Regions from separate parts of the Halomonas sp. A020 genome, predicted to be linked through region 3. Evidence: predicted binding sites of a transcription regulator. Region 3 holds the regulator's gene; each other region holds the start of a gene.
The links. The regulator FliA, encoded in region 3, starts transcription of late flagellar genes. The targets are predictions, from matches to a motif close to CTAAAGTTNNNNNNNNNNCNGCCGATA.
Positions count from the first base shown of each region.

Region 1: FRH_RS03265 (FliC/FljB family flagellin) is a predicted target of FliA. The motif match lies at 7,352-7,378, and genes of this name have one in related genera.
Region 2: FRH_RS04620 (flagellin) is a predicted target of FliA. The motif match lies at 8,063-8,089, and genes of this name have one in related genera.

Region 1 covers NZ_AP022850.1:707,186-717,812, forward strand. Annotated here, with positions in the region: gene FRH_RS03230 (hypothetical protein) at 1-523, opposite strand, end outside; gene FRH_RS03235 (hypothetical protein) at 625-822, opposite strand; gene tagD (glycerol-3-phosphate cytidylyltransferase) at 1,829-2,290, opposite strand; gene FRH_RS03245 (class I SAM-dependent methyltransferase) at 2,292-3,266, opposite strand; gene FRH_RS03250 (tetratricopeptide repeat protein) at 3,377-4,597, opposite strand; gene FRH_RS03255 (hypothetical protein) at 4,590-5,543, opposite strand; gene FRH_RS03260 (hypothetical protein) at 5,796-5,993, opposite strand; gene FRH_RS03265 (FliC/FljB family flagellin) at 6,078-7,280, opposite strand; gene fliD (flagellar filament capping protein FliD) at 7,517-8,917, opposite strand; gene fliD (flagellar filament capping protein FliD) at 9,127-10,473, opposite strand.
Region 2 covers NZ_AP022850.1:998,959-1,009,585, forward strand. Annotated here, with positions in the region: gene FRH_RS04590 (sensor histidine kinase) at 1-1,690, opposite strand, end outside; gene FRH_RS04595 (DUF481 domain-containing protein) at 1,844-2,566, shown strand; gene FRH_RS04600 (ABC transporter permease) at 2,580-3,350, opposite strand; gene FRH_RS04605 (ABC transporter ATP-binding protein) at 3,362-4,144, opposite strand; gene FRH_RS04610 (ABC transporter substrate-binding protein) at 4,144-5,211, opposite strand; gene FRH_RS04615 (BCCT family transporter) at 5,623-7,182, shown strand; gene FRH_RS04620 (flagellin) at 7,197-8,018, opposite strand; gene folK (2-amino-4-hydroxy-6-hydroxymethyldihydropteridine diphosphokinase) at 8,133-8,579, opposite strand; gene FRH_RS04630 (SDR family oxidoreductase) at 8,813-9,595, shown strand; gene ybiO (mechanosensitive channel protein) at 9,651-10,627, opposite strand, start outside.
Region 3 covers NZ_AP022850.1:1,429,180-1,439,806, forward strand. Annotated here, with positions in the region: gene flhA (flagellar biosynthesis protein FlhA) at 1-870, shown strand, start outside; gene flhF (flagellar biosynthesis protein FlhF) at 889-3,084, shown strand; gene FRH_RS06595 (hypothetical protein) at 3,081-3,677, shown strand; gene FRH_RS06600 (flagellar protein FlhE) at 3,793-4,185, shown strand; gene FRH_RS06605 (RNA polymerase sigma factor FliA) at 4,212-4,919, shown strand; gene FRH_RS06610 (MotA/TolQ/ExbB proton channel family protein) at 4,953-5,768, shown strand; gene FRH_RS06615 (OmpA family protein) at 5,773-6,444, shown strand; gene FRH_RS06620 (sensor domain-containing diguanylate cyclase) at 6,468-8,480, shown strand; gene FRH_RS06625 (hypothetical protein) at 8,477-9,040, opposite strand; gene FRH_RS06630 (adenosylcobalamin-dependent ribonucleoside-diphosphate reductase) at 9,245-10,627, shown strand, end outside.

The sequences.
Region 1 (10,627 bases), 720 kb from region 3:
TGCCCCCTAAGCGCGCCAGCTTTTTAGATAGCGATACCAATTTCGCCAGCTGAAGTTTGCTAGGTGTCAGTGTACGGCTGTTTTTAACAATTTTAATGCTCACCCCCTTAATTGGCGGGTGGCTCGCTTGAGATTCGGTTAAGGGGGGAAGCTGACCAGCGCCTACAGCGTTTTCGATGACGATCGGCGTGCGCGAGGAATCTCCTGTCACGGCAAAGGTCTTGCTGCGCTGTTCGTATACCGCGCCTGCGGATGATAGCGTCACGCCTAGGCGGTCATTCAACGCGGGAGAGGGGGCTTTAAACAGCACCTGAACTTCCCAAGCGGCGCTCTGTTGATTGAGTAACACCGGTGCTGACTGGGGAGACAGCGAATCATTGGAAACGACAGCTGCACCCTGGGCAACAGGCACGCCCCCCGCCCTTCCACGCACCAGAAATAGATATAGTGCTACACACCCACAAGTAACACTTAGCCAAATCGCACCAATCGCCAGCACCAATAAAAGGGTTTGCGTGTCCATTGCCCATATCTCATGTTGTTAGCCAAGCAAAGCTTTATTTTTATGCATGAAACATTAGCCTAGGACAGAAAATTTGCAAGCTAACTATCTGTTACGTTGTGTCACTCTTTGTTGAGCATTTGCATCGTATGTTCACGCTGCTGGTTAACGGCTTTTCCCAAAATAGCCAGCAGCTGGTCGTAATCCTCTGGCTGGGTTTGGTCTAATCCGTGCAGCTCTACCTTTTCAATCAGCAACCGCGTTCCTCTGATGAGGGTATCTAATTCCAATATAACAGTTTTATGGCCTTGCGATGTCATGCCCATCTCAGCTGTGTTCCTGTAACTATTGCACAAGCTAATAAAACATCTAGGCATTTTCCAGTACAGTAGCCTCAAAGGCATCTAGACATGACAACATGTCTTGGCGTAGACCTTATGTGACCACCCCTCACCTTTTGTTAATTTAAATTAGCATCAGTATATTTAATGAGCGTTAATTACTGACCAATAGACAATGTCTCCCATAGTAACACTACGCATACTTAGCTGCGGCGACACCCTTACCAGAATTACATATCAATCCTGCCTAAATCAACAACCCTGGACTGACCATCCACAAAAATAGTGATCAGATTTGTTAACATTAATCCAGCTCTTATAAGTATTTTCATCTATAAAGGTGTTTCCAAGCACGGATTCCCATGCTTTGCTTGTTGTCAACGCTGCATCACTTACCATAGTTATGCAACGTCCTCTTCCTGATTTCTACACCAAGTTGAGATTAGTTAATTCATACACAAATACAGCAGAAACTGAAGACACACCTGCTCTACCTTCATTTAAAACAATATCATAAAGGAACACGTTACTAGCATGTGTTTTGAGAAAAGCCATATAACTGCCGGAGCTTAACTAACAAAAAACCTGCGACTCTCAGCCGTCATAGAAAAACTGTCTTCTGGCTTCGTAAAATCCGACACCCTCGACAAGCCCTTCCCTTATAACCCAAACTTTCACTACAACGATAGTATCATCAGAGTCTTTTTCGCTTTACCTTCAACTAAAAACCCTCACATTTACTTTTGAAACTTATTAACCCAATCTATTTTGCACAAAACTCCCGATAGACTTCATAACTTGAGTGGTCATATAGCTCTCACTTCAGCCATCGAGATGTTAATTATGAAAGCAGTCTACTAAAGACTGCTCTGTTTTAGAGCTTTATTTTTCTAACCATTCAGAATATCTCATATCCAGTCTAGATATCAAAAGCCACTAAAAATAGAGATTGCAGATTGCTGTGCGAATAAACGGATATTGCTAATTAACGTAATTTTTTCGCTAGTCGGCTAACTTGATCTATTGCACACTCCAGGGCGAGCAACTTATCTTCTTCGAGACGCGAAATAACAGTTCTTATATCTGTCGTGGAAATCCCTTCCGTACGCGGCAGATAAACAACCTCCACATCATTGGATAGTGTGTCAAACTTGCCAGCCCAATCATCTCCCATCCCCAGAATATCCACTCCGTATTCCTTCACATCACTGGCTTTTTGATCCCAGGTTTCTTCGGGAATAACCTTATCGACGAAACTAATTGAATTGATAATTTCACGTCGTTCGTCGAACGGATAAATTGATGCCTTACCCTTTTGAGCATTGAACGCATCTGTAGAGACACCTACTATAAGGGTGTCTCCCAGAGCTTTTAGGCGCCTGAGCAGGCGTATATGGCCAACATGCAATAAGTCAAATGTACCGTAAGTAATGACAACCTTACTCATTTCATCCACGCTCCGGTTTTTGTATATTGACCACTAATGCATCTGTTGTTAGTGCATCAGCTCGCTGTTCTCGCCACGTCTTTTCTAACCACCAGCGGTCTTCTCCTGGGAAAAAATCAGGTTCAGCTCCTAGCGGGGCGTTAGCATAAATCCAGTGCATGTAATTAAAAATGCCGTAGCGCTGATAGCCATATAGATTATCAGGTTTTCGATCCGTCCCTAGCTCGATCAGTTCACTCAACTTATCTGGCGAAAAATACGACAGATGCTCAATCATATAGGAATAATTAGCGAAAGCGGATGACAGCGATAGAAGCTCGTCATTCGCATTAGGTACTTCGATGGATAGCCAACCGCCGGGCTTTACCAACTGCCACGCATCCTTCACCAATTGAATCGGCTCTGGAACATGTTCCACCACATGCCATAGCGTGATAAGGTCGTAGGTAGATTGATGATTATGAGCAAAGATATTATCAAGCAAGCCCGCGATATAACGAATTTGCGTTGGGACTTCGTCACGCTCTTCTATTAACTTTTTGCCAGTTTCAATGCGCGCCTCGCTCGGGTCGAGCATATCAACTTGTGCACCGGGTAGTGCGCTCTTTAACAAATGAGAAAAGAACCCGTACCCCCCACCAATATCAAGACAAGCCGGCATAAATTGCTGACTTTGGGGCATTAGCCGATCCGTTAAAACACGGTTTACACGGCGTTGAGCTTCTAGCCAGGAATTTTCAATAAACTTCTTCAGGGGGGTACCGCACTCCTCGATGGAGGAGTAAACCTGCATATCTTTTTCGTAATGTGAAAGATTGTAAACTGGCAGAGAAAGCTGGCGATGCCCGCATGCAGCACAATTCACGATCTTTAAATTCCCTGACTCATCACCGCGAACGTTTTGAAAATGTAGCTGATAATCATGATAATGACAAAGTAGGCAAGAAAAACCTGTGTTTTCTGAAAACCACGTCATAAAAAAATCCTTTAAGCCTAAAAACCAAGAGCGGCAATTAGCACACCGCTCTGCTTCTTATTTCGTAAAACATATCGATTAATTAAATAGGGCTCTCGAGCCCTTAAGGGTTATAACAACGACTCCAAACGCGCTTCAATCTGTTGCAGTAACGTGTCGTCCGGCAGGTGCACTAATGAGCCCTGTACCATAGCCATCGCCTTCTTGATTTCCCCTTCATGCCATTTCTTGTAAATACGAGAAAATGCATAGCACTGTACCAATAAGGAAAATCTGAAATAGTTTTTGGCTCGAATTACCGTATCGAACGTGGGGTCAGGCTCTTTCCAACCTTCACCGTATAGCGCCACAAGCCAAGCTTTCGGATCTATTAAGGACCAGATAGGTTCGCCCGCCGGTGTGGTATCTTTTTTAAGTGTAAGCGGTGGGTAATAAGTGTTAGCATTCCATTCGTGTGGCACTTCTTCTTTTAACCAAAAACCAGTAAATACTTGGTTACTTTCCTTATCAACTACAAAGCCAGAAAGGTCTACCGTGACTTTTTTTACAGAGTGCACCATTGATCGAGGGTTATTTAAAAACTGGTTGGGAGTTTCTACCCAGCCGTTGTTTTCTAAACAACGTACCGCCCGCTCCATTTCAGTATGGGGAAGCCCCACATCGATGTCCTTATCAAAACTGATCAGACCGCCTTCACGCACCAGCCCTAGCAAAGTGCCATAGAGGGCAAACGCATGCACGTTAGCCATCGCTAGCTGATTCAAAGTATCCCACAAGAGCTCTTCGGTTTCAGGTTTATTGAAATCTTCACGTTTTTTTTTCGATGTTGTTTTTTTAACACTATCTATAGCAACAACTTCAGGCTGTTCAAGCTTAAGCGTTAGCGCCTTACGAAAGTGCTCTACCGATTCGGGCAGTTTGCCACGCCGTTGTTGCATAACGCCATAGGCCATATAAACGGAAGGGTTGTTTGGTGCAACATTCAATGCTTTTTTTATGAGCGGTTCTGCGTCATTAAAGCGGTTTTGTTGACTATAAGCTTGAGCAAGGTTGGTCTGCACCATCAGCATGCCGGGATCAAGATCCAGCGCTTTCTCATAATGCTTGATACTGGCTTCAGCCCGTCCATACTTGCCTAACTGCTCACCTAGCATTGCGTGTAGCACAGCATTTTCAGGCGCTAATTTAATGCCTTGCAGTAGCATGTTAATGCCGCGCTGTATTTCGTTGTCACGTAAAAAAGCTTGCGCACGGTTGATGTAGATACTAGCCGGTGATGACTGTTTTGGCTTTGCAACGCTGCTGTTCTTACGGCTGTTCTTTTTACTCACTTGACCCTCCTGCTTGCGGCTGGCTGCTTGGATGCTGGCCCTGCTTGTCCCAAGGTGCTGGGCTATATTTGGCCGTTAGGGTGAAGGTGTCCGGTTCGGTATCATACTGGCTGAGATAGCCACGCGTTGCTAAATAGTGGGTGGCCATCTCTGGGTCAATGCTACTCAACAGCCGGTGGGTAAAGTCATGCACCCCATGAACGGCGTCCATTAAAAAAGCCAGCTTAAGTAATCGGGTAGGTGCCATACACGCCAAACGATGTTCATCGGGTGTGAACACGGCTTCGATGGTATCTAGTTGAGTGGCTTGCTGGCGTTCTAGCTTTTGCTTTCTAGGCAAGTGGCTATGGTGGATAGGCTGATCAAAGCGGTAGCATTGAAACCCGTGCTGCGTCATCCACTGAAAAATAGTCGCCACATCGGGCTGACGTTGACAAGTGGGCATTAACGGCAGGCGCACGTGGATCAGCAGCGTTTCTTTTAGATATTGCGTACCATTTTCCAGCACGGCCAGGCTGTCGTTGAGTTCATCCAGTAACAGCCAATCGACCTGATTTAGGCCCTCGATGGCGTCTAACTGGAGGGTAGGCACGGGCACTTTAGCCAGCACTTGTGAATCGCTACGCTTGCGCTCGGGCAGCTGCTCGGGTGCCAGCGGCTCCAGGGTACCGCTTTTCTCCGGGGCCATGCAGGCGTAAAGCGTGGCCGGTTCACCGTTGCCAAGCAGCGCATGTGGAAACACCTGAAACTCATCCAGGCCTTTTAGCTCTTCCTTATCCGTCAAGCGGCTAGCAGGGTCGAAAATGATGGTCGCGAGAGCATTCAGCTTCATCAGGTCATCAAAATTTTTCTGGAACGGCAGGCGAGCGCCGTTATCCATCACCATGATGCGGCCCTGAAACTGCCAGCTGAAATCGGCAGTGGTATCGGTGCGGTCTGTGTGCATTTTTAGCCTGTTATTCTCCGGGCGGAAGCAAAAGCGGCGTTAGGCGCTGCGGCTGAGCCGGTACTAGCCCGCAATAAAGCAGCAAATCATGACCTTAGGATAACAAGAAAACGATAACGTAAAGCAGTAAATACCCGTCACAAAACGTGGTTATCGGTCAAAGCAATTACACCAATGGCTCCCGCAGTGTGCTGTAATTTTCTGGCATGTGCTCATCCATGGCGATGACCTCCGAGTTGCTAAGCCAGAAGCTTATATTTTGTTAAAAAGGCTATCAATCTCTGTCTTTAGCTCAACAATCGCTCCTGCAGCCTTACTAGCAATTTTCTCCTTTTCTTGTTCGGTTTTTCCCGACATAGATCCAGCAATTACGGAGTTTGCAATCACCTTAGTGACAAGACCATCGATTTTCTTTTTTGATTCGATTTTTTCAGCGTTAGAAATAGACAAAATAATATCTCCTATATATTAAAAACGGGAACCCTTAGGCTCCCGTCGGTATGCACTACTTCAACCTTTCGGCTAAGTGTCAGATTAACCCAGCAGAGAAAGAACGTTCTGCGGAATCTGATTAGCCTGTGCCAGAACAGAGGTACCCGCCTGCTGAAGGATCTGAGCACGGGTCATGCTTGCCACTTCAACGGCATAATCCGCATCTTCAATGCGTGAACGAGCAGCAGAGAGGTTAGTAGCATTGGTATCAAGGTTAGTAATGGCGTCTTCGAAACGGTTTTGCACCGCACCCAGCTCAGAACGCAAACCATCAATAGTACTCAGTGCACTATCAAGCGTAGCCAATGGGTTAGCTGTGGCTTCTGTTACATTAGCTGCTACATCGGTTAGACCTGCACGGGCGGCATCTAGGGGTTGTGCCTCAGCTCCGCCACGAATAGAAAACTCAAGTACGGCCGCTGCTGAAGCAGTACCTGCGGTGGCGACAGCGAAATCAACCTCGTAGAAATCTGCTGCAGAACCAGAACCAACTCGTGCAAGGAAACTGCCATCTTCACGCTGTACAAGCGTTGCTGAAGTCACGCCTGCAGGTACGGCGGAGGTATTCAAGGTCGGCGCAGCAGAAAAAGTTACTGCATTCGCACTAGCATCAGCTGAGGCTGCAGAACCAAAATTAAAGGTGGTACCATCTACAACTAATGTAGACAATTCAGTTGAGCCACTGCCAAAGGTCACGGCTTCGGGCTGCTCAATACCACGAACACTGAAGTCATCAATATTCAGGGCGCTAGAGTTGATAGCTTGAAGCGCAATAGAGATAGTTTCTCCATCGTTTGCACCCACTTGGATGTCCATTGCCTGAACACCATCAGCAAGCACCTTGGTACCGTTGAAGTCTGTTTCAGCGGAGATACGATCGATTTCTGCTAGACGCTGGGTAATTTCATCTTGGATAGAACCCAAGTCAGCTTGGCTGTTCGTACCATTTTGTGCTTGAACAGTTAGTTCACGAATACGCTGGACGTTGTCGTTAATTTGGTTCAGTGAACCTTCAGCAGTTTGCGCAATAGAAATACCGTCATTAGCATTACGGCTAGCTTGGTTCAGGCCGGTGATCTGCGCAGTCATACGGTTTGCAATTGCTTGACCAGCCGCATCGTCTTTTGCGCTGTTGATGCGCATACCAGAGCTCAAACGCTCCATGCTAGTCGTAAGCGCGTTTTGAGATTCGCGCAGATTCTGCTGGCCAATCATGGAAGTAATGTTGGTATTGATCACTGACATGGTGATTCTCCTTGCGTGTGAACTGGCCGTCAGGCCCGCTTTTCGGCTACTTGTTGCGCCGTTATATTGATTAACGGCCTGATGAGGAGAACCTTTAGGGGAAGTAGTAAAAAATTATGTAATATTTGGTAACTGGGCGATATCGGTAGTAGGCTGGAGTCACCTTCGACGCTGCCTCTTACCTCAGAAGTGAAAAAGCCCCCTGACGATGGGGGCTAGCGGACAACGGGTAGCGATTACCTCTTACGCCCCAGCTGTGCATCCAGCGCATCAAATTGCTGGGTGAGGTAGGAACTCATGCTGTTCATTTGCGCAATCATCGCGTCTAACTGGCCGAACTGAGAGCGGTAGCGGCTGATGGTGCGCTCGATGGTCACTTCCATGCGTACAAAGCGTTCGTCTAGACTTTTCACGCGGTTTTCAGCGCCGCTAATGGCCAGCTTGACGACTCCGTTGTTGCCGAGCATTTGCTCTACGGTGGTAGTGAGTTTCCCTGCCATTCCGTTCGCGGTTTTATCACCTGCAAAAAAATCGCTCAGCGCTTGGGGGCTATTGGCGACGAGATCACTCATCTTAGCGTCGTCCACTTTCAACTTACCATCACGCTGCAAAGTGATGCCTAACTGGTTCAAGGTGCCTAGCTCGCCACCTTCCACACCGCCCGTTAGCACACTGCGCAGGCGACCTTCAATGGTGCGTACGGTGTTATCGCCTACCAGCTCACCGGCGGTGTCAGCATCGCCGCTGAAGCTGGTGAGCTTGCCAATGGTGCCTTTTAAATCGTTGAACGCTTTTACGAAGCCGTTGATGGCTTCGCGCTGCTTTAGCGTGTCGCGCTCGATATTGATGGTACTGGTCGCCGTTTCGCCATCGGCAATGCTGAGTTCGGCTAGGTTCAGCGTGACCCCTTGAATGGCCCCTTCTATTTGATTGTTGGCACTGCTAATGGAAATACCGTTGACCGTCAGTGCTGCATCTTCGCCCGCACGCTTGGTGGCGGTATCTTCACCAAAAGGGCCTGCTACCGTTACCGCCGGGTCTTGACTGGTATCGACAAAGCTAAAGCTGGCAATAGAAGCATCCGCGCCGGTATTTTTAGAGCTGAGCGCCAGCCGGTAGCCTTGGCCATCGTTGATGATGGTGGCGTTAACGCCTGCATCTTTATTGGCGTTGATGGCATCGCGTATCGCGGAGAGGCTGCTGCCAGGGGCGATATCAATATCCACAGAGTCCGCACCGCCAAAAGCCAGCCGTAGGGCTGTCGCGCCCTGGAGGTCTAGCGCGGTGTCTCGGTCAGTCACACGGGTTGAGGCCAGCGTGCCGGAAGTGGCTAACTGCGATACCTCTACCCGATAGCTACCGGGCAGCGCGCTGGCAGACGTCGTGGCTTTAATGGCATCACCACGCACGTTCGCAGAAAGGCTTTGGTAGAGTTTCGGGTCGTTGAGCTTTGCTAACGCATCTTGAAAACTGTTCAATGACGTTTGCAGCTGGCCATAGGCAGAAATTTTTGCCTGCTGCTGCTTTTTCTGCAGCGTGATAGGCGCGAGTTTACCGCGCTCCGCTTCTTGAAGCTGATCTAATAAACCGGTGAGATCCAGGCCAGAGCCGACGCCTAGGGAGGTTATTGTCGCCATGCAGATGTTCCTCGATGCAAAAGGCTAAACCCACAGTCATTAATAAAATGCGCCAACGGTGGCGTTGCGACTGGATAGATAGCATGTTTATCGACGGAACAGCGGCCAACTTTAGGCTTTTTTTACCTCTTAACGACAGATAGCTCATTCCTTCAACAAAAACGCCTGCTTAGCGCAGGCGTTTTGCAACATTTTTAGCTCTAGTGCATTTAGTCGCGGCCTAACTGAGCGTCTAGCGCATCAAACTGCTGGGTAAGGTAGCTGCTGGTTTGGTTCATTTGAGCGATCATGCTATCCAACTGACCAAACTGGGTACGATAGCGAGAAATGGTCTGCTCGATGGATTGCTCCATGCGCGTGTAACGCTCGCCCAGCGACTCAATGCGGGTTTCAGCACCAGAAATAGCACCGGATACCGTGCCATTACTACCTAACAGCTGCTCGATGGTTTGGTTGACTTGGCCTGCCATACCTTCGTTATCGGCAGCGCCTGCAAAAAAGGCAGAGAGCGCATCCTGATCATTGGCAATGGCATCATCTAGCTTGCCGCTATCGATTTCCAGCGTGCCGTCTCGTTGCAACGAAATACCGATATCCGTCAGCATGGAGAACTGGCCCTCTACGCCACCACCCAACACGCTGCGTAAACGAGACTCCACCGTGCGTACCGCACTATCACCCAGCAGTTCACCGGCAGCGCCGGTTTCAGCATTAAAGCTAGTGAGTTCGCCAATGGTGCCTTTTAGATCGTTGTAGGCATCGACAAAGCCGGTAATCGCTTCGCGCACTGCACGAGTATCTTGCTCGACTTTCACCGTGCTGTCGCCTTCGGCCTGAAGGTTGAGCGTGACGCCCTGAATCGCACCCTCTACTTGATTAGTAGGGCTGGTAATGGCAATGCCGTTTACATTCAGAGAGGCATCGGTGCCGGTTTGCAATGTGTTATCAATATCGGCAGCAAAAGGTGCCGTGTCAGAAAAGCTAAAATTGGTGATAGAGGCCTCGGCGCCCGTCTCACTCGAACTTAGCGCTAGCCGGTAATCCGTTCCATCGAAAACGATAGTCGCATTAACGCCGGACTCTTCGCTGGCATTGATAGCATCGCGTATGTCTTCGAGGGAGCTATCTGCGGCAATGGTTACGCCTTGCGTGCTGCCATCACCAAAGGTGAACGTTAGCGTCTGCTCAGTGGTGGTAAGCGCCTCGTCCTGGGCAGTCACGCCTACCGATGCCAAGGTACCGCGAGTCGCCAGCGTATCCACCGTAACGTTATAACTCCCGGGCTGCGCTTCGCCATTCGCCGTTGCCGAGAGCGCCTCACCTCCCACGTTGGTAGAAAGGCTCTCATAAAGCGAGCTGTCATTGAGTACGTCGGCCGCGTCTTGAAAAGCAGACAAAGCCGTTTGCAGCTGGCCGTAGGCAGATATCTTGGTTTGCTGGGTTTCCAGTTGCCGTTCGATGGGAGCCAGCTTGCCGCGCTCAGCGTCTTGCAACTGGTCGAGCAGGCCGTTGAGATCCAGCCCTGAACCGATACCCAATGAAGAAATGGAAGCCATACGTTACTGTCCTTTTTTGAAAAAGCCGCCTGCCGTGCTGACGCCCCTTATCCAATACGATTCGATGTCGAAGTAGTTATTGATGTTTTATCGGCCAGCGTTTCAAAAACTTTAGGGCGCCCCCCATCCTGGGTGACAATCCTCACACTCCCTG
Region 2 (10,627 bases), 430 kb from region 3:
AAGTCAGGGAAGAGTTGGCGGAGTCTGCGCATAGCGCGCGATCCAGCACGGCGATGAAGCACGCCCCCCCCAGCTCGCTCTCCTCCAGCGTCACCGCACCGCCATGCTGACGGCAAAGCCTGGCCACCAGGGCGAGGCCAATACCCCGGTGTTTGCCGGTCTTGGTGGAGAACCCGTCGACGAAGATCGACTCGGCATGCTCGGCGGGCACGCCGGGTCCGTTATCTTCCACTTCGATGAGCAACTGCTCGCCAAGATCGGTAAAGAATAGCCGCACCTGGGGTTGGTCACCGTGCGGCCCGTTGAGGGCGGCGTGGCAGGCGTTATCCAGCAGATTGCCGACCACGCTCATCATCACTTCCTGGCCCGTTGGGGTCAGCGGACAGGAGAGCGAACTCTGCTCGTCGATCTCCAGCGCAACGCCCAGCTCGCGGGCACGGGTGAGCTTGCCCAGCAGTGTACCGCTCAGTACGGCATCCGCCACGTGGCGCATTAAAAAGCTCATTTGCGCCTGGGCACGCTCGGTTTCCTGGTGAATTAGCGCCAGCGCCTCCTCGATGCGCTGAAGCTGCAGCAGTCCCGAAATGGTGTAGAGCTTATTGGAAAACTCATGGGCCTGGGCGCGTAGCATGTCCACATCGCGGCTCGCCTGGGTCAACGCTTGAGAGAGGTCGATGATCTCCCGACGGCTGCGAAAGGTAGCGACGGCCCCCTCTATTTCGCCTTCATGCACAATCGGCACGCGGTTGACCACCACCGGATGATCGCCGAGCCACATCTCCTGGTCGAACTCCTGCTCACCGCGCTTCAAGACTTCCAGTAGCCGCGAGTTGGGCACCACCTCCCGAATGGGCTGGCCTAACAGCACATGCTCGTCGGGCAGCGCCAAAAAGCGCCGTGCCTGCTGATTGACCAGGGTGATATGGCCCTCTCGATTCACCGCAAGAATACCTTCGTGAATCGACTGCAGAATGGCCTCTTTCTCCATGGCCAAGCGAGCGATTTCATAGGGTTCCAAGCCTAAAATGATCTTCTTCAAATGCTGTGAAAGCCAATAAGCACCCGCGAAGCCCAACACGATCATGAGCGCCACGAGGGCCCAGCCCAGACTGGTGTAGCGGGCAACGTCCATATCGACCCGTTCGAGCATGAAGCCCACCGATACCACGCCGATGATATTGCCCTCTTCGTCCCATACCGGTGTCTTGCCACGCATGGCCGTGCCGAGCGTGCCGGTCGCTTCCGAGACATAGGACTGGCCATAGATCAGCGCCTGCTCGTTATCGCCGCCTACCATGGGCTGGCCGATCCGTTCGGGAACGGGATGGGAGTAGCGGATAGACTGGGCATTGCCCACCACCACATAGCGCGCGCCGGTCTCATGGCGCACGCGCTCGGCGAGCGGCTGAATGATGGCAGAGGGGTCAGACGTCGCAAACGCGTTGACGATCTGCGGCATCCCGGCCACGGTCTTGGCCACCGCCAGCGCCCGCTCGCCCATTTGATGGGTGATGATCTCGGCTTTGCGGTGGTTGAGATACGTGCCCTGGGCCAGCAACATCCCCGCCAGCAGCAGCCCCACCAGCATCATGACTTGCAGGCGAAAACTGCGTTTGTACCAGCGGCGCTTGGCACGAGTGCGGCGCCAGCGCTGTAATTCGGCCAGTGTTCGGGGGCGAGGAGCAGTCATAACGGAACTCATGGTGCGCGACCGCGTCATTATGGCACGCAGCGCCTAATGGCCGTTAGTCGTTGCGCTGCTGCCTCACTGTGCTTATATAGCAGCCTCTTAACGACTCTACGCTCAAGGAGGAGTGTCGTGCGACACCTATTTTGCTCCCTGATGTTTGGCACCACGCTCCTGTGGACAACCGGGGCCATAGCTTATCCGTTCTACGCTCCGCCACCGCCCAAAGAGGACTCGCCGGTGTTCAGCGGCGACGCCGAGCTCGGCTTTACCCACCTGTCGGGCAACACCGATAGCCAAACACTGATCGGCAAATCGCGTCTGACCTGGCTGACCGGTCAGTTGACCCATTCGCTGCGAGGGGAAGTGCGTAACGTCAGCAAGGATGGCGAAACCAGCGCGGAGCAATATCTGCTCGCAGGGCGTGAACGCTACGACTTTAGCGGGCCGCACTACCTGTTTGGCTTTGCCCGCTGGGAGAAGGACCGTTTTGCCGGTTACGACCAGCAGCTCTCGGTGATTGGCGGCTATGGGCGACAGCTATTGGAGAGTAAGCGCCATACGCTATCGCTAGAAGCAGGGCCCGGCTATCGCAACGACCGCCTGCGAGATACGGATAACGAGCAGCTCGCCGTCGCCTATACCGCGCTGGATTACCGCTACCGATTCTCTGAATTCGCCGATCTCGCCCAGGAGATGTCGGTGGAGTACACCGAAGCCAACACCACCGCTCGCTCGCTGACCTCTCTCACTGCCCGGCTGAATGCCAAGCTGTCGCTGCGACTCTCTTACGAAGTGAAGCACAACTCTCAACCGCCCGAAGACGCCAGCGAGCGCACCGATACCACCACCAGCGCCTCGCTGCTATATAGCTGGTAAACAGCAGTGGCTGCTAGCGGTTCTGCCCTCGGTGAGCCCAACCGGTCATGCGCTTTTCCAACAGCGCGAACAGCTCGTACATCACCATCGCCATGGCGCTGATCACCAGCAATCCGGCGAACACCAAGCCCATGCGCATCTGTGAGCCAGCGCTCATCATCAAGTAGCCAATGCCTTGGTTAGACGCCACGGTTTCCGACACCACCGTGCCCACAAACGCCAGGGTGATGGCGATTTTTAGCGAAGCAAAAAAGTACGGTAGCGAGCGCGGCAGGCCCACCTTGAGCAGCACGTCGATACGCCGCGCACCCAATACGCGCAACACGTCCTCCATTTCCGGCTCCAGCGTCGCCAGCCCCGTCGCCACGTTCACCACGATGGGAAAGAAGCAGATCAAAAACGCGGTGAGGATGGCGGGCACGGAACCGATCCCAAACCAAACCACCAGAATGGGCACGAACGCGACTTTTGGGATGGCGTTGAAACCCACCAAGAGCGGGTAGCAGGCGTTATAGAGAAAGCGTGACGATCCCACGATGAAACCCAGCACCAGCCCCACCACGACCCCCAACCCAAAACCAATCAGCGTGGTCCAAAAGGTTTGCCAGGAGTGCATGGCAATCGGCCCGGAATACGTCATCAGCGCCTGCAGGGTGTCCAGCGCACTGGGAAAAATGAAGCTCGGTACGTTGAAGAGCCGTACGGAGGCTTCCCAGACGGCCACGAGAACGGCCACAGCGATCCAGGGCGCGAGCCGTTCAATCAGCTTGCTGTTATGGGTCATGTTCATATCCGTTAGGTGCTGCGCACGTCGCCAATCTGGGCGCGTAAGTCCTGCACTAGGTCGATAAAGGGCTTTTCGTAGGTGGTTTCCAGCGCTCGCGGGCGAGGCAGTTCGATACGGCGCCGTTCGATGACGCGGCCGGGGCGGCGGCTCATGACGTAGACCGTGTCGGCCAGGAACGCGGCTTCGCGGAGATCGTGGGTCACCAGCACGACGGTAAAGCGCTGGGCTTCCCATAAGTCCCGCAGCACGCACCACAGCTCTTCGCGGGTAAAAGCGTCTAGCGCGCCAAAGGGCTCGTCCAACATCAGCAGGCGCGGCCGATGAATCAGCGCGCGGCAAATGGAGGCCCGCTGCTGCATACCCCCCGAGAGCTGCCAGGGATACTTATCTTCGTGCTCGGCCAAGCCAACCGCGGCAAGCAACGCCCGCGCCCAGCCTTTGAACTCCTCGCGGCGCTGCCGAAACTGCCGCCGATACGGCTCGACGATCTCCAGCGGCAGCAGCACGTTATCCAGGGTAGTACGCCAGGGAAGTAGATTGGCGTTCTGAAACGCCATGCCCGAGATCTTCAGCGGTCCGGTCACGGGTGCATCGTCCACGCGCACGCTGCCCTGGGTCGGCGCGTGCAGCCCGGTACATAGCTTCATGAAGGTGGATTTACCGCACCCGGAGGGCCCCACGAAGGCGACGAACTCGCCTTCGTGGATAGCGAGATTGATATCCTCGATGGCGTTGCCGGTGCCATCATAGGCCAGGCTTACGTCATCGAAACGGACAAACGCTGCCGACATCACTCGGTCTCCGATAGCAGCATGCGCTCTTCTACCGGCGGCAGGTAGCGGGAATCGAACACTTGATCGGGCGACGGCAGCGTCGGCAAATCATAGGCATCAGCGACCAGTTGAATCGCCTGCATCAAGCGCTCGTCATCCACGCCGCCTACGCCAAACTCGCGGGCATCCGGGGTGTCCACCACGCTCTCCAGCGCCAGTTTCAAACGGCGGGTCTCCATCTCCACATCGATCAAGCCATCGCGGTTTTTCACGTACTCGATGGCGGCGTCTGGGTCGGCCAGCGTTTCTCCTAGCGCACGGTTAAAAGCACGCAAAAATCCCTGAACCGCCTCGGGATTGTCTTGGGCAAAGGCTTCGCTAGCCAATATCGCGTTGCCGTAGAGCGGCACGCCATAGTCAGGGAACGGCATGATGGTCAGATCCTCTTCGCTCATTCCCCGCTCTTCCAGGTTCAGCAGGCTGGTGAAGTAGAACCCGGTGATGGCATCTACGTCGCCACGGGTCAGCAGGGTTTCCCGTAGCGTGGGGTCGACGTTTTGCCACTCCACGGCATCGGTTTCTAGCCCGTTGGCAGCCGCGAAAATGCCCCAGGCGCGGTAGCCGGTATCGAAGGCGGGCGCGGCAATGGTTTTGCCTGCAAGATCGGCGGGGCTTTCAATGCCGCTCTCTTTGCGGGCAAATACCGCCGCTGGCGTGCCGTCATAGACGATGTAGACCCCCTGGATGCCAGGGCCTTCGGGATTTTCGGCCAGGAACTCGATCAACGCGTTCAGGTCGCCAAAGCCCATTTCGTAGGCGCCTGACGCCACCCGATTCACCGCACCTGCCGAGCCGCTGCCGGAATCGATCTGCACGTCCAGGCCTTCTTCGGCGAAATAGCCCTTTTCAGCCGCCATCAAGAACGGTGCAGCGGGGCCTTCGAATCGCCAGTCGAGCTGGAAACGGATAGGGGTCATGTCTGCCAGAGCGCCCATCGGCAGCAGCGATAGCGCTAAGCCGCCTAGCGTGCTGGAGATCGTGCTGGAGATTGAGCGGGGTGAAGCAGAACCAGGGCGTTGTGTCATGGCTTGAGGCACCTTGTATACAATGATGCCCTGCCCGTTGCAGCAATACTGCCATTTTTCGATTTTTACTATTTTTTCATAGCGTTATAGGGCTGCCGATAGCGGAAGGCGCTCCGTAAACGTTCAAAATGGTGCAATCACTTTGCGGCACGCACCATTTTTAAACATTTCCGCTCTAATCGTTAGACTTTGGTCTAATTCATCGGTACACTGTGCTCAGTTTCCTGTCCTCGCGCCATTCATTGAATGGCGCTTTTTTTTGTCCTGAAAATTTGTCCTGAAAACGGGCGGCGACGACGGGTATCGCATCCAATGCTCCTGGGCCGTTAAGTCGGCTCACGCAGCGGTTTGTTAAACTCGTGGTTCTGCTTCCGCATTTCTCCCTGCCACTCCCATCCATAGGTGTTCATCATGAACCAACCTCCTCGACACGCCGAGGGGTCTTCGCGTTTCTCCCTCGGCGATCCTATCGTGCTGCTGCTCAGCATCGGCTTTATCGTGGCGTTTCTTGGGCTCTCGTTTTATGACATCGAACGAGTCGCCAGCTCGATTAGCGCAGGCTTCGCCTGGACGGCCCTCGTCCTGGGCAGCTATTTCCAACTCCTGCTGTTACTGACGTTTTTCATTGCGATGGGCGTGGCGTTGACGCCCGCGGCGAAAGCCAAGATCGGTAACCTCGATGCACCCGAAATGAGCACGTTCAAGTGGCTTTCGATCATTCTGTGTACCCTGCTAGCCGGTGGCGGCGTGTTTTTTGCCGCAGGCGAGCCGGTGTATCACTTCGTCGTGACACCGCCTGCGTTCGATACCGAACCGGGCACCGCCAACGCCGTTGCCGGTGCGTTGGGTCAATCGTTCATGCACTGGGGCTTCATGGCCTGGGCCGTGCTGGGCTCGCTCACCGCCGTGGTGCTGGCCCATGCGCACTACGTAAAAGGCCAGCCGCTTCAGCCGCGCACGCTGCTCTACCCGGTGTTGGGCGAGCGCTTGATGCGTGGCCCGCTGGGCAGCATCGTGGATGCCTGCTGTGTGATTGCTCTGGTGGCGGGCACGGTCGGCCCCATCGGCTTTTTGGCCACGCAGGTGAGCTTTGGCTTGCATGAGTTGTTTGGTCTGCCGGAGGGCTACACGGGCCAGCTCATCATCCTAGGCGTATTGGGCGTTATCTATGTGCTCTCTTCCATGAGCGGCGTCCACAAGGGCATTCAGCTGTTGAGCCGTTTCAACGTGCTGCTGGCGCTGGCCATCGGCGCCGTCATCATCGTATTCGGCCCCACGCTGTTTTTGGTCAATACCTATCTGTCCAGTATGGGGGCCTATATCAGCGAGTTTTTCACCATGGCGACGATGACCGCTGAAACCGCCCCGGCGTGGTGGATGCAGTGGTGGACGGTGTTCTTCTTTGCCTGGTTCATTGGCTATGCGCCGCTGATGGCGATCTTCGTGGCGCGCATTTCACGGGGCCGCAGCATTCGCGAGATGATCGTGGCCGTGGCGGTGCTCGCCCCGATTGCCACCACCGTGTGGTTTACGCTGCTGGGCGGTTCGGGCATCTATTACCAGCTCACCGGTGTGATCGACCTCAGCGAAGCGCTCAACAACTTCCAATTCGACGTGGCGACGCTCACGGTGGCCCAGGCGCTGCCCGGCGGCACCTGGATGGCGCTGGCGATTCTGCTGCTAACGACGATTTTCGTGGCCACTACCGGCGATTCGATGAGCTATGCCATTGCCGTCGTCGGTGCGGGACACGATGCCCCCAGTCCCTACATGCGCGCTTTCTGGGGCATTGCCATGGCGCTGATGGCGGCCGTGCTGCTGTACATGGGCGCAGGGCAAATCAGCGCGCTGCAGCAGTTCATCGTGATCACCGCGATCCCGGTGTCGCTGATACTGCTGCCTTCGTTATGGAACGGGCCGCAGGCGGCTTATGCCATGGCACGGGAACAGGGCATCATCGACGAACGCTGATCGGCGGCTCGTCGTTATAGCCCCTCCAGCAGCCGCAGAATCAGCTGTGGCTGCTGGTTGACCCGGGTCAGCATGGCGATACCCACCTGTTGTAGCAGTTGGGCACGAATCAGATTGGAGACTTCTTGCGCGTAGTCGGCGTCTTGGATACGCGACTGGGCGGCGGAGGTGGTGATGATGTTGGTATTGAGGCCGTCGATGACGCTCTCGAAACGGTTCTGTACCGCGCCAAAATAACTACGCTGACGATCGACCTGCTTCATGGCCTCATCCACGACATCCATCGGGTTGGGCGTGGCCGAGCCATCGTCCAATACGCTGAAACCGTCCATGCCCAAGGCCTGGCGCCCCATTCCCGAAAAGCGCACGCCAATCACATCTCCGGCGTTGGCGCCCACCTGAATGTTGAGGGTTTTATCGCTCTCGACCAGCCTGATGCCGTTAAAATTACTCTGCCCAGCGACGCGATCGATCTCCTCCAGGCGCTGGTCGATTTCCAACTGAATAGAGGCAAGATCGTCTGACGAATTGGTGCCATTGAGCGCCTGAACGCTCAACTCGCGAATACGCTGCAGGCTGTCGTTGATCAGGTTCAGCGAACCTTCGGCAGTTTGCACCATGGAAATTCCGTCATTGGTATTACGGATCGCCTGGTTCATGCCGCGGATCTGCGCGCCCATGCGATTAGCGATGGCCTGACCCGCAGGGTCGTCTTTGGCGCTATTGATACGCAGCCCAGACGACAGACGCTCCATGGAGGTCTGCATCGCTTGTTGGCTCGTACGCAAATGGTTCATTACCAGTAGCGACGTGATATTGGTCGCAAGGCTGATCACATAAGTGACCTCGACGGTAAGCGCGAAGGCGCCGTTAGCATCGTTATCGGCCAATGGCCAAAAAACATGAGGCCTGCAGCATCGACGACACCTCACATGCTGGCGATGGCAGGGCTACGAGACGGGGCCTGCGCTTATGGAGCGCCCGCTGGCGCTCAATACCGCATCGACCGGGCCACGCACGTACTGATGCTTGAAGTAACCGTCGTCGACGATTTCACCGTCCCACGCCACGATGTCTAGATCCATGGTTCGAGGACCGGATTTGATCGGCCCGCGCACCCGTCCCAAGCGATCCTCGACCTCTTTCAGATAGGCTTTGAAGGCGTCCCGATCCAGCGCAGTGCGCACCACCAGCGCGGCATTGAGAAAATCGGGCTGATGTTGAAAGCCCACCGGCGACGTACGGACGGCGGACGAGCGGGCCACCAGCTCGCACTCGCTGCTCAAAATCTCCAGCGCTTGAGAAAAGTGGTGTTCGGGTTCGATATTGGACCCCACTGAGATCACGCACTCATGGTGCATGCTGCCGGTTGTTGCATGCGACGACGTTGATGACATAGCGACATTCCATAGATAAGCCGATGATGGTGTAACGAGGTCAAAACGCTTTCACACGGCCATGCACTCATCCAAAGGCCGATAGACGCAAGCAGGCTGCGTTTTCACAGAGTAGAACGTGGGTCATTTTGTTCAAGCTCTGTACAAGTTATTGACAAACGCTGCGCTCACGCAGAGAGTCTTCGTTATTGCTCCACCACCATTCACTTCCTATCGACAGCGAGGGATTCGTCATGCCGACACCTGCGGCACTCGTCACCGGCGGCGCCACACGGCTTGGTCGCCACTTTGCAGAAGCCTTGGCCGACAAAGGTTTCGATATTGCTCTGCACGTGAACAGCTCACGCGGGGAGGCTGAAGAGGTCGCCACGGTGATTCGCGGCAAAGGGAGGGAGTGCGAGATACTACCCTGTAACTTTCTGAGCGACTCGCTGGAGAGCCTGATACAACAGGCGGTAACACGCTTCCCCGGCTTGAACGTGCTGCTCAATAGCGCCTCGGCCTACGAGCCCGCGCCCATCGCAAAGACCGAGCTGGCAATGCTGGAGACCCAATTTCGGGTCAATATGTTCACCCCGCTGCTTCTCACACGCCATTTTGCCGATGCGGTAGCGCAGGGCCAGGTGATCAACATCATCGATAACAAGGTGGCCTATCACCAGTACCCGTATGCGGCCTACTTGCTCTCCAAAAAGAGTTTGGCCGAGATGACGCGGATGGCCGCGCTGGAGTTTGCTCCACGCCTGCGCATCAACGGTATTGCGCCGGGAGTGGTGTTACCCGCCTCTCAACGCACCAGCGACTATATCCAGTGGCGCATCGACGGGATTCCGGTGGATCACCAGGGCGATCCAGCCCACCTTGTACAAGCCTTGCACTATCTACTGGACAACGCCTTCGTCGCCGGACAAATCCTGTTCGTGGACGGCGGCGAGTCGATCAACCTCGAAGGTCGCCACTCCGAGAACTATCATCCCAAAAACCATCACTCCAAAAACCAACCCGGCGACCGCTGACCCAACGCAAAGAGGCCGCCCGGAGGCGGCCTCTCGTAGGTCACGATATCAATGCTTAGGTCTCATCGACATCGTCATGATCCGGCTTGTGATGCTCCGGGTTATGCTGTAGTGCGTCTTCGCTGCGCTCTGACAAGGGCGCCGTTTCGGTCCGTTTTTTCTCGGCTTTCGCCTCCAAAATACGCACGTTGGCGGGCGGCGTCTTGCCCCCTTTGGTTTCGCCAAAGTAGAGCGTGGTATGCGGGAACGGAATCTCGATGCCCGCGGCGTCGAAGCGCAGCTTGACCAAACGATTGTAAGCGCGGCCCACGGCCCACTGATCGCCTGGCGTGGTCTTGATCACGACACGGATATTGACCGAGCTGTCGGCCAGCGCGGTGACACCCGCCACGGTCATGTCCGCCAACAGTTTATGACCATGCTCTTCGCTGGCTTTAAGATCTTCGAAGGCTAGCTGTAGCTGCTCGATCGCCTCGTCGATACTTTCGTTGTAACCAATGCCGTACTCGCCCACATGGTTGCCGTACTCACGCATGTAGTTGGAGACGGTATCGACGCTGGAGAACGGTACGATATGGTAGGTACCGGACAGGTCACGAATGCCCACCGAGCGGATACTCAAACGCTCGGCCGTGCCGGTCACGCCGCCCACGGTGACCACGTCGCCGGTGTTCATGGCGTTCTCTACCTGAATGAACACCCCGGTGATCACATCCTGCACCAGCTTCTGCGCACCAAAACCAATCGCCAGACCCAGCACACCGGCACCGGCAATCAGCGGCCCGATGTTGATGCCGATTTCCGACAGCACGATCATGCCGGTGATGGTCACCATGGCAATTGCCAGCGCGTTACGGAATAAACTCAGCAGCGTTTTGGCGCGAGCCGACGGCTCACCATGTCCGGTTTCCGGGTTGAGCTTGTGCTCGATCAGGCTCGCCAGCCCCAGCCAGACACCGAGAGCCACGATCAGAATGACGGCCACGCTGATCAGGTTACCCACTAGGTTGGCGCCACGCTCGGAAGCATACC
Region 3 (10,627 bases):
GTGGTACACATTCGCGATAACTTAGAACTGCCGCCCAATACCTACGTGCTTTCCATGAAAGGCGCCGAAATCGGCCGTGCCGACGCGCAGCCCGGCAAATGGCTGGCCATCGACCCCGGCCAAGTGTCCGGTGAGCTACAAGGCACGCCAACGCAAGACCCAGCCTTTGGACTGCCTGCGGTATGGATCGATGGCAACCAGCGCGAGCACGCTCAGGTCTACGGCTATACGGTCGTGGATGCCAGCACGGTGATCGCCACCCATCTGAACCATCTGCTGCACCGTCACTCTCCCGAGATGCTGGGGCGGCAAGAAGTGCAAAAGCTGCTGGACAAACTGGGCGAAGACCAAAAATCGCTGGTCGAAGAGGTGGTGCCCAAAGCGATCTCTCTGACCGTGTTGCAGCGAATTTTGCAGAACCTGCTGGATGAAGACGTCTCGATTCGCGATATGCGCACGGTGTTGGACACCTTGGCTGAGTATGCGGGACAACAGAAAGACCCCAATGAGCTGACCGCTCTGGTGCGTATCGCGCTGGGTCGCGCGATTACACAACAGTGGTTTGCTGGCCAGGAGACCCTGCACGTCATGGGACTGGACGCGCAGCTCGAACAAGTATTGATGCAGGCCATGAACGGTAACGGGGCCATGGAGCCGGGGCTGGCGGATACGTTGATGCATCAGGCACAGCAGGCGCTCGAGAAGCACGAAGGCAGTGGTGAAGCGCCCGTGCTGGTCGTTCAACACTCGTTGCGCGCGGTGCTATCGCGCTTCCTACGCCGCCGGATGCGCCACTTGGTGGTGATGTCCCAGGCAGAAATTCCCGACGACCGCACCCTGCGCGTGACCACCCTGGTCGGTGGCCGCTAAATTGGTAACAGGTGAACCATGAGCGTGAGACGTTTTGTAGGAGCCAATAGTCGCGATGTCATGCGCCAAGTGCGCGAAATACTGGGTGACGATGCCTTGATCGTCGCTAATCGCCGCACCGAAGGCGGCGTTGAAATTCTGGCCATGGCCGACGACGCGGTCGACCAGTTCGATCCGTCACCCGCAGAGCCTTCAGAAGTATCGCGAGACGCCCCGGCGCCCGCCGCGGCTTTCTCACTGCCGACACAGCCAGATCCGCTGGAGGCAATGAGCGAGCGCCTGCTCCGAGAAATGCAGGACATGCGCGAGCTGCTCTCTCGCCGTCAGCCGATGGTGGAGTCGCCGCGCGGCACTCAAACGACGTATGAATATCTGCTAGCCATGCTGGTGCGGGTGGGCTTTAGCGCCGAACTCAGCCATGAGGTGCTCGAAGCGCTGCCCGAGGAGTTATTGACCCAGGAAGGCGGCCATGACGCTGCCAGCGCTTGGCTGCGCGAACAGCTCATAGCGCGGCTGAAGGTGCTGGCGCACGAAGATCGCTTTTTCGATCAAACCGGCATCGTGGCGCTGGTAGGGCCTACTGGGGTCGGTAAAACCACGACCACGGCCAAACTGGCGGCGCGTTTCGTCATGCGCCATGGCACTCGTCCGGTGGCGCTCGTGACCACTGATAGCTTCCGCATCGGTGCCCACGAGCAGTTACGTATCTACGCCCGACTGTTGGATACGCCGATGTACGCGCTCGACGCAGAACAGCCTATCGACGAGCTGGTCGGCCGATTGCAAGGCAAACAGTGGGTCATCATCGATACCGTTGGGATGAGCCAACGAGATCAGCGCGTGATCGAGCAGATTGCGCACTTGCAGGGCGGACAGTCGACCGTACGGCTGGTGCTATTGCTCAATGCGGCCAGCCAGCCAGAGACCCTGGAAGAGGTGGTGTTGCGCTACCGTCAGGCAGCGCGGGCCGCAGGGGCCGAGCTCGACGACTGCATCATCACCAAGCAGGACGAGGCCGGGCGACTGGCGCCCGTTCTGGATATCGTAATGCGCCACGGCATGCGCGTACTGTTTGGATCACACGGCCAGCAGGTGCCGGAAGACATGGCCGTGGCCACGCCTTCTGGCCTGATCGACCAAGCGCTCTCGGCCAGTTCGAGCGCTTCGATGGATCAAGGCGGCCCGGCCAGCGCGCCGAGCCTGCCGCGCTGGTCGCGGGATGTGCTAGGCCAGGGGCGCCGGCTGACGTCGGTACTGACTCGGCTGCGCCAACGGGTCGCCGATTTTCACCGTTTGGAGGCCGCCTGGGACATCGCTGCGCTGCCCAGCGTGGTGCAGGATCAGCGTTTAGACACGCTGCTGGCTGGCGCGGAAGCGACCCACGATGCCATGGGCGTCGTATGGTCGCCCAGGCGCAACGAGCGCAACTGTGACTGGTCGATGCCGGACGTGGCGCTCGACGATCAAGGGGCATGGTTGGCACTGACGCGTTTGCAGCATCGCCAACCTGCTGGGTGGCAACCACGATTGGCGGGCTGCGCGGCAGACATCGCCGTTCATCTGCTGCCTACCCTGCCGGAGTCCGACGCGCTGGCATGGCTTAACGACCAGCGCTTGACCTGGGTCAGCGCCGTCAACGCCGGTCAGCGTGTACACTGCCAGGGCGAGCGTCATACCCTGCGCACGCTGTTTCAAGAGAGTACGCTCACCCACCGTGTTGCCATTCGTTTTCGTGGTCAACGCATGCAGCTGTCGACAGCCTACGTGGAGGCCCACGATGCCACCGGCAACGCGGTGCTGGCCTGGGTGGGCGACGTGTGCGATCCAGAAAGCAGCAAGCGTGTCGTGCGCCGCTACTGGCTAACTCCCGCGCGTCTAGGCAGCGACGTTGTATCGCTACTGGTCATTCAGTTACAGAGTGATGGGCTATCCGCGTTGACCAAGCGTGCCTGGCAGCAGCTAAAAGAGGCGGATGGCGGCGAGGTGAGCAGCGAGCTACGCCTGCTCATGGCCAGCGGCGCCGCCGCTGTAGCCAGTCACTTGGATTTGGCCGATGACGACGCGGTGCAAGCGTTGCGAGCCGACCTGTTGCGCCTGCTGGGCAGTCAGCGTAAACACCGCGATACGGCGCTACTCGACGCCTTGGTGCACGTGTTGATGGCACGCGATGCCATTCGCCAGCTCGGTAGCGTCAGTCGCGAGGACCTGATATGAGCGGCCAGGATCAAGCGGCGGGCCTGCGGAAATGGGCCGATCTACAGCGTCAGCAGCGAGCCGCACAGGACGAACCACAAGATACCCATGCGTCCGCCGCTCCTGCCTCGCCGGTCAGTACTGAAGAGGCGGCGGTGCATACCCAAGACGCTCTGGCGCCCACTGTCGCTGCCGCCACTGAACCGGCGACGGTGACGCCACCGCGCCCTCAGAAACCGCTGGTGGTGATAGGGCTACCGCATACCGGCGCCGCACAAGTCGATAAAGTGCGTGGACGTTTGGGGCAGTGGTCGGCGTTGGGGCGTCAGTGGGCGGGCGACCCGCAGGATTGGCAGATTCAGGTCGTCATGGCCGATACGCCGTCGCTGGCCATGCTGGCGAAGGAGCATGCACGATGGGCGCTATGGGTCACTAGCGATGCCGATGGCTTTGCCAGCATGTACCGTGTGCTTCGAAAAGTGCGAGAGCATGGCGGTCCGCGACGCCTGCTGGCACTCCATGAACCGCACCTGCCGCGTCAGGGGCTGCTGGAGAACTTGCGTGACGCCGCCGCTTACTATTTGGATATCGAGCTTTTGTTGCTTGCACGTTGAGACAGATGATCGGCTTGCTGTCGTTAGCGACCTACGCCGAATAGAGGGCCCGCGTATGAGGCTATTTGCCCGACAGACGTTGATAAAAGCCGTAAAGTTGTTAACAGTGAAAAGGGTGAGCCCCTACGCAGCGATGCTGGCAACCATCATGTGGGTCGTTAGCGTCGAGGCGGCAACGGGTAGCTGGAGCCGAGACGTGCCTGGCGTGTTGGTCGCCATGAGCGACCGCACCAGTCAGAGCCAGGCCATTTCGCCACCAGCAGGCATCCCGCTGGGAGGAGCGACGCTAACGCGCGTGCAGTGGCGGTTCGAAACCCCACCGAGTCACCCCGTCAACGCTTGGTTGTGTCACCCTGAGCGCTGCGTGGCACTGTCGGGCATGCGCGGCAGTACCACTGCGCTGGAAGGCATGTTGGCAAATGCGCCGCTGCACTTTCGGTTTGCACTGTCGCCGGGCCAGCGGCCAGTGAGGGTGCAGGGGCTACAGGTGATAGTGAATTATCGGTAAAGGCCGTTCAGCCGCGAGGCACGAGGATGTATACAGCACAAGGCAGGATCAAACAAAGTGAGCTGTTGACCCAATACATGCCACTGGTGCGACGTCAGGCCTTAACGCTGCAGGTAAGATTGCCCGCAAGTATTGAGCTAGATGATCTGATCCAGGCAGGCATGGTGGGGCTATTAGAGGCGCTGGGACGCTTCGATGCTGCCCAGGGTGCCACGTTCGCGACGTTCGCCAGCCAGCGGATTCGCGGTGCCATGATGGACGAGCTGCGCACTCGCGACTGGCTGCCGCGCAGCGTACGTCGTTCGGCGCGGGCAGTGGACGATGCGGTACGCCGCTTGGAGCAGCAGTTGGGCCGCCCCCCTGAAGAGGGTGAAATTGCCCGCGAGCTGGAGATGCCCCTGAGCGAGTACCAGCAGCTGTTGAATGACACCAACAGTGGTCAACTGCTGCCGTTCGAAGAGCTGGTCGCCGATGGCGGTGAGCCGGCGGGTGACGATGCCCAGCATCGGCCGTTTGACCAATTGCTTGATGAGCAGCAGCGACACACCTTGATCGAGGCCATCGAGGCATTACCCGAGCGTGAAAAGCTGCTGATGGCGCTCTATTACCAAGAAGAGATGAACCTTAAAGAGGTCGGCGCGGTGCTGGGCGTCACCGAATCGCGGGTCTCCCAGCTACACAGTCAGGCGGTGAGCCGTCTGCGCGCGCGTTTACGCGATCACGATGAATCCTAATACCCACTCACCCTACTCGGCGAGGAGCCGTTGATGAACCCATCTACGTTGATCGGTATCTTTGCCAGCATGTTGCTGCTGGTAAGCGTGCTGTTCTTTACTGCAGAGTCGCCCGAAAGTTTTATCAATGTGCCGGGACTGGCCATCGTCATCACCGGTACGCTGGCGGCGACCTTCATCAGCTATCCGTTGAAAGAAGTGCTGCGAGTGGTGCGTTTGGTGGGCTTGGTGTTCCGCCGTGAGAATACCTATGTGCGGGACGACATCAACGAGCTGGTGTCCATGTCGCGGCTCTGGTTCAAAGGTGACGTGCGGGCCGTCGAACGGGAGCTCGAGCACACCCGCAACCCGTTTCTACGAACCGGTATTCAACTTGTGATCGCCAATACCAAAGAGGATGAGATTTTCGACATGCTGCGCTGGCGTATCGCCCGCTTGAAAGCCCGCGAACACGCCGAAGCGCAAATTTTTCGCACCATGGCGACCTACGCGCCCGCTTTCGGCATGATCGGCACGTTAGTGGGGCTGGTCAACATGCTCGAAGTCATGGATGCCGGAGACCTTCAGGTCATCGGCCCCCGCATGGCGGTAGCACTGCTGACCACCTTCTACGGTATCTTGCTGGCCAACCTCGTGTTCAAGCCCATTGCCGTCAAGCTGGAGCGGCGCACCGAGGAGCGGTTGATTACCATGAACATGGTGCTCGAAGGGATTTCATTGATCACCAAGCGCCGCTTGCCATCGTTCATTGAAGAGACGCTCAACTCCTTCGTAGCGAACTACCACGATGAGATCCGGGACGCCAACGTCAAACCCCGCCCCGACGTTGGCTCCGCATTGAAAGGGTAGCGCCATGCTTGACCGCGACTCACGGCATGCCCTGGAGCTGCCCGCTGCAGTGGGTGAGAGTGACGAGAGCTGGCTAACCAGCTACTTGGACGTACTCACACTGCTCATCACGCTGTTCGTTCTGCTGCTAGCCTTGGCGCCGCCGAGCGGCGGCGAAGGGCAGAGCCACGAGGCCCTGAGCGTCGCCAGCGCCGTGACCTCACTGCCGCTCGCTAGCTTGGCCACGGGTATTCAGCCACGCCATGAAGGGTTGCAACCTCATATGGTGGGACTCGACATTCCCGGTGTAAGCGTCTCGCAAGGTCAAGAGGGCGTGACGCTGCGCATCGACGACAGCCTTTTGTTTCCCAGCGGCAACGATGTGCTAACGCCCCAAGGGCAAGATGTGTTAGAACGACTCTCTTCCGTGCTGGCGACTTTCGATGGGCAAATCTCCGTTGAAGGTCATACCGATAACGTGCCTATCTCGACGCCGAGGTTTCCATCGAACTGGGAGCTCTCAGTAGGCCGTGCCATTGCGGTCGTGCGCCAATTAGAGCGGCAAGGCATTGCCATTTCACGTATGCGGGCGGTCGGTTATGCCGACACCCAACCCATGGAAAGTAACGCTACCTCGGAAGGGCGAGCAGCCAACCGGCGCGTTGAACTGCTGCTGAGGCAGCAGGTCGAGGGGTAAAGCACTATCTCGAGGCTATCTGCGTGTCGAAGCATCACTCGCTACTACAATCGTTTGGCGCCGTCATGGTGCTCGACGGTGAGAGTCGGCGCATTCAGGCGGTCAGTCGCAACCTAACCAAACTGCTGGGATTGGCAGACACCGAGCTCCGTGCGATTTCCCCCGCCACCGTGCTGGGCAAGCGGTTGAGCCAGCGATTGCGCCAAGAGCTGCATGGACGCCAGCGGTTAGCGAGCCCGCTGGCCTTCCGTCGGCTACATGACACTACGCGCCTGCAGGTTCACGCTTATCGCACGCATCGCCACGTGGTGGTCGAAATCGAGCCCCTCAGCCCGCTGGGCAAACGACGCCTGCTGGGGACCGTCAACGAGCGCTTGATGCGTCTAGCCGAAGCGACCCATCAAGAAGAACTGCTGGATTATTTAGTGACCGCCGTGCAACAGCTCACCGGTCATGATCGCGTCTCGGTCTGTCATTTCGACAGCGATTGGCACGGGCTGATCGTCGCCGAAGCGCAAGGCGGGCACCTGCCTGCGCTGCTGGGCCAACGCTTTCCTGCCAGTGACTTTCCGATCACGCTGCGCCGCACCTACGAGCGCCATCCGATCCGTTTGATTCATGACGCCAGCGCCCATGCAGAACCGCCGCTGCCGTGTACGCCAGAGGGCGAGAGCGTCGATTTGCGCCACTGCTTTTTACGTGCCCCCGCGCCGGAGCGTCAGCGCTACTTGCAACGGTTGGGCGTACGCGGTGCGATGAGCCTGGCCATGCAGGGCGACACCGGGCTGTGGGGCTTGCTGTTCTGCCACTCGGCAGCGCCTCATCCGGTGTCGCCGCCAGTCCGCGATGCCGTTCGCACCCTCGTCCAGATGGCGACCCAGCGGCTTTTGCTACTCAGGGCTCGACAAGAGGCCCGCTATCTTCAGCGCGTACAAGATAGTTTGGTGCTCTCGACGAATGCCCGTGTCGAGCCGCAAAGCCCCATCGAGTTGTTGTCAGCCCAAGCGGAGACATGGTGCTCGCTGTTTCGCGCCCACGGTGTTGCACTGTGGCTGAAAGGCAGCGTTTACGCGGACGGTCATACGCCCGACGCCGCAGTCGTCGCTCAGTTCGTCAAACGGCTCGACAAAGCGCATCGACACAGCGGGCCTTGGTGTACCCGTGGCGTGGCCAGCGAGCCCTTGACCGAATCCCTGAACATGCCAGACCAATGTGGCATTCTGGCCGTGCCGCTGCCCATGAGCGTGGCTCAGCGCGGCTGGCTGATCTTCTTTCGCCCCGAGCAGGTAGAAACGCTTTACTGGGCGATGCAACCGACCTCGGCACCGCTACCCCCGGTGATGGTGGCGCCGTCGGCGGCCTGGTGCGAAGAGGTAGTGGGCAAAAGCGAGGCGTGGCAGCGCGTCGAGCGCCTGGCGGTGATGGACCTGGGAGAAGACCTGACGCTGGCGATCTCCGCTTACGAGATCAGCACGCTGAACATGCATTTAGAGCGTGAGCGTAAGGCGCTTGCCGCTGCTAATCAGCGCTTGGAGCAGCTCGCCCACTTCGATCCGCTCACCCAGGTGTGGAACCGCTACCGTATCGAACAGGCCATCGATGCCGAACTGGTCGCGGCCAAACGGTACGGCGCTGCCTTTGCGCTGCTGCTATTCGATGTGGATCACTTCAAGCAGATCAACGATACCCACGGACACAGCGTGGGCGACGACGTGCTGGTATCGCTGGCGCGCCTGGTGGAAACCTCGCTACGTGGCTGTGACCACCTGGGCCGCTGGGGCGGCGAAGAGTTCGTGGTGCTCGCCACGCACTCGGACATGGACGCCGCGGTCGGCTTGGCTGAGCGGCTGCGTAGCCTGGTGGCGACACTGCACGTCAGCGGTCTGGATCAGCCCATCACGGTGAGCATCGGTGTCGCCATTTGGCAGCCCGGCGATAGCTGTAAAACGTTGATGGCCCGGGCCGACGCTGCCATGTATCGAGCCAAGCGTAGCGGCCGTAACCGCGTAGAACTCGCCGAAGAGCGCGTGACTTAAGGCGTGCGGGCCGTCTCGGCGGCCGCACTGCACAACGCTTGCATGCGCGAGATGGCCGCATCTGCACCCGCCAGGCTAAAGGTCATGTACCAAGGCTCCCGCTCGTTCTGATCGAAGCCAAGGAAGAGCTGTTCCCCCGACTGCATTTCCTCGATCAGCGTCTCCATATCTTGCAAATAGAAATGGGCATAAAAGCCGTCATCGCCGCGCTCGGTAATGAACTCCGCCATGGTGTCGATGATCGGCTGGTCGTCGATGCGTAGCCGCGTCGGCACGAGGTTCACCGCACGGCTTTCGCCTTGCTGTTGCGCCAGCGTCACTCGCATCTCGAGCCAAGGCAGGTCGCAGACACCCTGGGTCGTGTTCACGCTGAGCGTAGCGTCTGAGTAGCTGTGGGTCTCCACGGCGCGGAAGTGGCGTTCGTCGCCAAGGCTAAGGGCCATCGACTGCCAGTGCCCGTGGGGTTCGGTAGAACTCACGTTGAACGTGGCCGCCAGCGCCGGGTTCGCCAGCAGGAGCGTGGACAACGCGTAGGAAGAGAGTGCGCGAGTGGGGCTCATAGATCGTATCGTCATCGAAAACCCTAAGCCTATAGCGTGTTGTGAATAATCAAAAGGGTAAGGTGCTGTTTTTTCTATATCTAGTGGGTTTGTCTAAAAAAAGCAGCCGATATAGTAGAAAGTCGGGGCTATACTCTCTGGCGATGCCTTGTATCATCGGGCCGTTTTAGCCGCTATTGATCCCTCGTGAAGGAGTTTCGTGACATGAACACCGCAGCCAAGGCGATGAAGACATCCAGTGAGGTCCCTCTGCAGGCCCCCTCAAGAGAGATCTGGGATGCCAAATATCGGTTGAAAGATCGCCATGGCCAGCCGGTAGATCAGGATGTCTCGGCGACGTTCGAACGCGTGGCGCGCGCGCTAGCGGCCGTCGAGGGCGAGCACGCTGACGAGTGGCTGCCCAAGTTCCGCTGGGCGTTGGAGAACGGCGCGATTCCCGCCGGCCGTATTCTCTCCAATGCCGGTGCCGACGCCTACAAACCCGCCGTCAGTCTGATCAATTGCACCGTCTCGCGTACCATCCATGACTCCATGCGCGATATTCTCGATTCCGTGGTCGATGCTGGGATGACCCTGAAATCGGGCGCGGGCATTGGCTACGACTTTTCGACGCTGCGACACAAAGGCGCTTTCGTGTTTGGCGCAGGCGCGGGCACCAATGGCCCGCTGGCCTTCATGGATATCTATGACAAGATGTGTTTCACCGTGGCATCCGCCGGGGGACGTCGCGGTGCCCAGATGGGGACCTTCGATGTCGGTCACCCCGACGTGCGGGACTTCATCCAGGCCAAGCGTGAAGCCGGGCGGCTGCGCCAGTTTAACCTTAGCCTGCTGATCACCGACGAGTTCATGGAAGCAGTGAAGCACAACGCCGACTGGCCGCTGGCTTTTCCGCTGCACCCAGGTGAAAAAGAGGACGTTAGTGCTGACGACATCATTTACCGCGACTGGCCGGTGATCGAAGAGGGCTACACGGTGGATGATCAGGGGCGCGTGGCCTGCCGCATTGTCGAAGTGATCAAGGCCCGCGAGCTGTGGGACACGATCATGGCCTCCACCTACGACTACGCCGAGCCAGGCTTCATCTTGATCGATCAGGTCAACCGTATGAACAACAACTGGTTCTGTGAAGATATTCGCGCGACCAACCCGTGTGGTGAACAACCGCTCCCACCAGAAGGGGCCTGTCTACTGGGATCGGTCAACTTGACCAAGTTCGTGATCGAACCGTTTAGCGCCGAGCCGCGCTTCGACTGGGAGCGCTATCGTAACGTCGTGGCGATCTTTACCCGAATGCTCGATAACGTAGTGGAAATCGCCGGACTGCCGCTTCCCCAACAGCAGCGCGAAATCGAAGCCAAGCGCCGCCACGGCATGGGCTTTTTAGGGCTCGGTTCGACACTGACCATGTTGAAGATACCCTACGGTTCTCAGGCATCGCTGACGTTCACTGAGGAAGTGAGTCGTCACCTCGCGTTGGAAGGGTGGAAGCAAGCGCTGGAACTCTCTAAAGAGAAGGGCATGGCGCCGGTGCTCGAAGAGGAGCACACCATCACGCCAAAAATGATGCGCGAGCGCCCACAGCTG